Regions from separate parts of the Rothia sp. HMSC076D04 genome, predicted to be linked through region 1. Evidence: predicted binding sites of a transcription regulator. Region 1 holds the regulator's gene; the other holds the start of a gene.

Evidence for each region. The regulator HspR, encoded in region 1, represses chaperone genes until heat shock. The targets are predictions, from matches to a motif close to AAGTTGAGTCNNNNNGACTCAACTT.
Region 2: the regulator HspR is predicted to act here: its motif matches at 979-1,003, upstream of clpB (ATP-dependent chaperone ClpB).

Annotation. Positions count from the first base shown of each region.
Region 1 is NZ_KV817374.1:291,652-294,051, reverse strand. Features, by position in the region: gene HMPREF2980_RS09030 (DnaJ domain-containing protein) at 1-964, shown strand, start outside; gene HMPREF2980_RS09025 (heat shock protein transcriptional repressor HspR) at 968-1,474, shown strand; gene HMPREF2980_RS09020 (RNA-guided endonuclease InsQ/TnpB family protein) at 1,638-2,400, opposite strand, start outside.
Region 2 is NZ_KV817360.1:110,966-113,365, forward strand. Features, by position in the region: gene HMPREF2980_RS00790 (HAD family hydrolase) at 1-89, opposite strand, end outside; gene HMPREF2980_RS00795 (NAD(P)-dependent oxidoreductase) at 108-791, opposite strand; gene clpB (ATP-dependent chaperone ClpB) at 1,056-2,400, shown strand, end outside.

The DNA of each region.
Region 1 (2,400 bases):
CTTTTATAAGGCACTGGGTGTCAGCGAAGACGCAAGCGAAAGCGACATCAAGAAGGCGTACCGCAAGCTCTCCCGCAAGTACCACCCGGACCTGAACCCCGGCGACGCCGCAGCAGAGAAGAAATTCAAGGAAATCTCGGAAGCATACGACGTGCTCTCCGACAAGAAGCAGCGCGAAGAGTACGACCAGATCCGCCGCTACGGCGCATCTGGCATGGGCGGATTCGGCGGAGGTGGCTTCGGCGGTGGCAGCTACACCGGCTACCCCGGCGCGGACGCATTCGGCGGCTTCAGCAACGGCGGCGCAGGCATCAACATTGACGACCTGCTCGGCGGCCTCTTCGGCGGTAGCGCCGGTGGCTCCCGACGCTCCGCAGGCTTCACCAGCGCCGACTTCGGCGGCATGGGTGGCGGCGGTTTCGGCGGCGCACAGCACGCAGCCCCCGAAGAAAGCACCACCAGCACCCGCATCAGCCTCGCCCAGGCGTACACCGGCGCGACCGTGACCGTGTTCCTGCCGGACGGCTCCCACACCGAGGCACGCATCCCCGCAGGCATTAAGGACGGCCAGAAGGTCCGCCTGCGCGGCAAGGGCCTGCGCGGCGGCGACCTGAAGGTCACCGTGCGCGTCTCCGACGACTCCGTGTACTCGCGCGAGGGCAACAACCTGATTATGCGTGCACCCGTCACCCTCGCCGAGGCCGTCGACGGCGCAGTCATCGAGGTGCCCCTGCCCGACGCATCCACCGTGAAGTTGCGCCTGGCACCCGGTCAGGTCGGTCGCCGACTGCGCGCTAAGGGCCGCGGCTTCAAGGCTAAGGGCGGCGACGGCGACCTGCTGGTCATCCCCGAGATTGTACTGCCCACCGAGCTGAGCGCAGAGGCGCAGGAAGCATTCGATAAGTTCGTAAAACTGGCACCGCAGGAGAACCCGCGTAAGGATCTGTTGAAGAAGGCGAAGTAAACCATGGCATCTCGAGAATCATCATCTAAGTCCCGTAGCGGCAAGCCGTTGCACAGCGTGGACCTGCCGGTTTTCGTGATTTCTGTGGCGGCTGAGCTGGCGGGTATGCACCCGCAGACCCTGCGCCAGTACGACCGTATCGGCCTGGTCCAGCCTTCGCGTGCGCCCGGTAAGGCGCGCCGCTATTCGCAGCGTGACGTGAACCGTCTGCAGCAGATTCAGCAGCTCTCGCAGGAGGGCGTCTCCCTGGAAGGTATTCGCCGCATTATTGAGCTGGAGTCCCTCGTGGAGGAGCAGCAGGAGCAGATTGCGGCGCTGCAGCGTCAGGTTGAGGATGCGAAGGTGAAGTTGGGCTTGGCGGAGCGCGTGTTCGCTGCCGGTACCAGTGGCGATGTGGTGCATATTGCCCGCGGTACCCGCCCGGCGCCTCGTCAGCGTTCTTCGGCTGTGGTGTTGTACCGTCAGCATCGCCAGCCGGCTACGGCGGATGATACGAAGCCGCAGCGCTAAACCGGCTAAACCCGCTACACTGGGATAAACGGTTCGGCTGTTCTAGCCTATTTGCGCTGGTCGGCCACCCATATAGGCTTGTGCGTCTTTGTGTATACGCCGCGTGAGGGAGGTTGACTTCCTCCTCCTTGCGAACAAAGAGGACTCCTGCCAGCCGCATACCCTACAGGTATGCGGCTCTCGGTGGGTTAACAGCGTCAACAGCAACAGCACCCGCAAGCAGGCGTCTTACGTCCCTCTTCTGTTCGTTTAAACTCTCCGCAAGTCCTGCGGCGAGCATAATATTCACACACGCATTAGCATCTCGATCTAAGCGCATACCACACTTGGTACACGCCCATTCACGGATATTCAGCGGCTTTCTACCGCCCGGCTCACCACACACAGAACACAGCTGCGACGTGGGGGCAAACCGGTCAGCAAAGACCACCATGCGATGACGTTCATCAGCCTTCTCTTCTATCAGACGGCGTAATAAACCCCATGAGGCATCCAATACCGACTTACCTAAACGGGTACGCGACAGACCAGCCACATTCAGGTTCTCCAGGGCGATGACTTGGTTCTCGTCCACCACCTTGTTTGCTACCTGATGCGCGTAATGGCTCCTTGTATTGCGTACCTTGGCGTGAGCTTTGGCTAGGCGGATGCGTTGCTTTTCGTAGCGGTTGCTACCGCGCTTTTTACGGGAGAGCTGACGTTGAAGCGTAGCAAGACGTGCCGCTGCCTTCTTTAAAGGGCGGGGGTTCTCAAAGAACACCCGTTCACCCTCAGAATTGACAGCTACGGCCAGGCGATTCAGGCCTAGGTCAACACCGACAGCGTATGCAGAAGGCTCCGGTATCTGAATATTTTCAGCAGGCACATCCACAACAAATGAGACATAGTACTTCCCATCCGGCTCACGAATGAGTGTGACTGAGGAT
Region 2 (2,400 bases), on a different contig from region 1:
TTTGCGGCAGCCCATACGGGTTCGGTATCGACGAGGGTTCCGTCGTGGTCGAAGAGAATGGCGGCGGGGAAGGTGTTCGTAGTCGTCATGTCATTAAGCCTACCGGTTTATTTCTGGGGCGAGCGTAGGGTAACGTCCCCAATCGTCACCAAAAAATCTGTGCCCGCGTTCTGGGGGTTCTTGGCGATAGTGAGTAGCGCATCGGCGACGTCTTCACGGGCAATCGTCGGAATGCCTGGAGTTCGCTCGACACTCGCCATATCAAACACCTTCACCCCGCCCTTACCTGGCTTATCGGTCAGCCTGCCCGGATGTGCACGCGAAATATACGGCTGATATTCGGCAACCAGGGCGTCCGCCTTAACCTTGTCGGTAAAAATGCCGCGCATGATGACCTTGCATACCAGGCGCATGGGCAGGGACGCGGTCCGCATCGTATCGCCGACACCGTAGGCGCTCATCAGAACGCAATGCTTTACGCCTGCACCCGTGACCGCCTCCATGATGAGGGGCAGGCGCTCCTGCATGAACGTGGAGGAGAGAAATTCTCGCACCGTGGCTTTCTGACCCAGGATGCTGACCATCACGTCTTGCCCGGAGGATGCTGCGGCGAGCTGCTCGGCATCGTTCAGGGCTCCCGGAATGATAGTGAGATTTTGGTGTGCCCCCAAAAGTGTTAGCGCCTTGTCGGGGTTGCGCACGTAGGCGGTGACGGTGTGCCCCTCCTCTAGGGATTTGCGGATGAAGAGGTAACCGGTGCGGCCGGTTGCACCTAGAACCAGTATTTTCATGTGGGTCCCCATTCGTGACTGTGATTGTTGCGGGAGCCCGCAAGCGCCCAGCCTCGCAAGTACCCAGTCCGGTCAGTATAACAATGCGGTTTTGACTGGGGTTTTTGTCCGGGGCTTTTGTTTGGGGGCAGGGGGTGTGAGGTGGGGCAAAAAATACGAAAATTTTTTACAGGAGGCTTGCGAAACATAATTGAGTGGAGTAGACTCAAGTTATGTAATGCGGGGGCGCATAGGATAAGCCCCTCGAAACACGAAAGGAACATCATGGACAACAAGTTCACCACCAAGAGTCAAGAAGTCATCTCGGCGGCAAATACTAATGCTCAAACCGCCGGCAACCCCACTATTGAAACCGCGCACATCCTCAAGGCCCTCATGGACCAGCGCGAAGGCGTCGCCGTAGCAGTCCTCAAGGCTGCAGGCCTGGATGTAGACGCTATCTCCGAGGCCGCATCCGCCGAAATCAAGAAGCTGCCGAAGGCATCCGGTGCCTCCGTGCAGAACGCCTCCCTCAGCCGTGCCGCGCTTTCCGCTCTGCAGGCGGCACAGACCCGCGCCCAGGGCTTCGGAGATACCTACGTTTCTACCGAAATGATTCTGCTGGGCATTGCCAGCGGCACCGATAGCACAGCTGAAGCAATGCACAAGCTCGGCGCTACCGCAGAGCTCATTGCACAGACCATCCCCACCGTCCGAGGAGACCGCACCGTGGATACCCCCGACCCCGAAGGCACCTTCCAGGCGCTCGAAAAGTACGGCACCGACCTGACCGCCATTGCTCGCGCAGGCAAGCTTGACCCGGTCATCGGCCGTGACTCTGAGATTCGCCGCGTCGTGCAGGTGCTTTCCCGCCGTACCAAGAACAACCCCGTGCTGATTGGTGAGCCCGGCGTTGGTAAGACCGCCGTCGTGGAAGGCCTGGCACAGCGCATGGTTTCCGGCGACGTGCCCGAATCCCTGCGCGGCAAGACCCTCATCAGCCTGGACCTGGGCTCCATGGTTGCAGGCGCAAAGTACCGCGGTGAATTCGAGGAACGCCTGAAGGCAGTCCTCGAAGAAATCAAGAAGTCCGAGGGTCAGATCGTGACCTTCATCGACGAGATTCACACCGTCGTTGGTGCTGGTGCTTCCGAAGGCTCCATGGACGCAGGCAACATGCTCAAGCCCATGCTTGCCCGTGGCGAGTTGCGCCTGATCGGTGCGACCACCCTGGACGAGTACCGCGAGAACATCGAGAAGGATCCCGCCCTGGAGCGCCGCTTCCAGCAGGTGTACGTGGGCGAGCCCAGCGTCGAGGACACCATCGGTATTCTGCGTGGTCTGAAGGAACGCTACGAGGCACACCACAAGGTGCAGATTGCTGACTCCGCGCTGGTTGCTGCAGCAACCCTGTCCAACCGTTACATTCCCTCCCGTCAGCTGCCTGACAAGGCAATTGACCTGATTGACGAGGCAGCATCCCGCCTGCGCATGGAAATTGACTCCGCACCGGAGGAAATCGACCAGTTGCGCCGCGCCGTGGACCGCCTCACCATGGAGGAACTGGCACTTGCCGGCGAAACCGACCCCGCATCCGTGGAGCGTCTGGAAGCGCTGCGCAAGGACATGG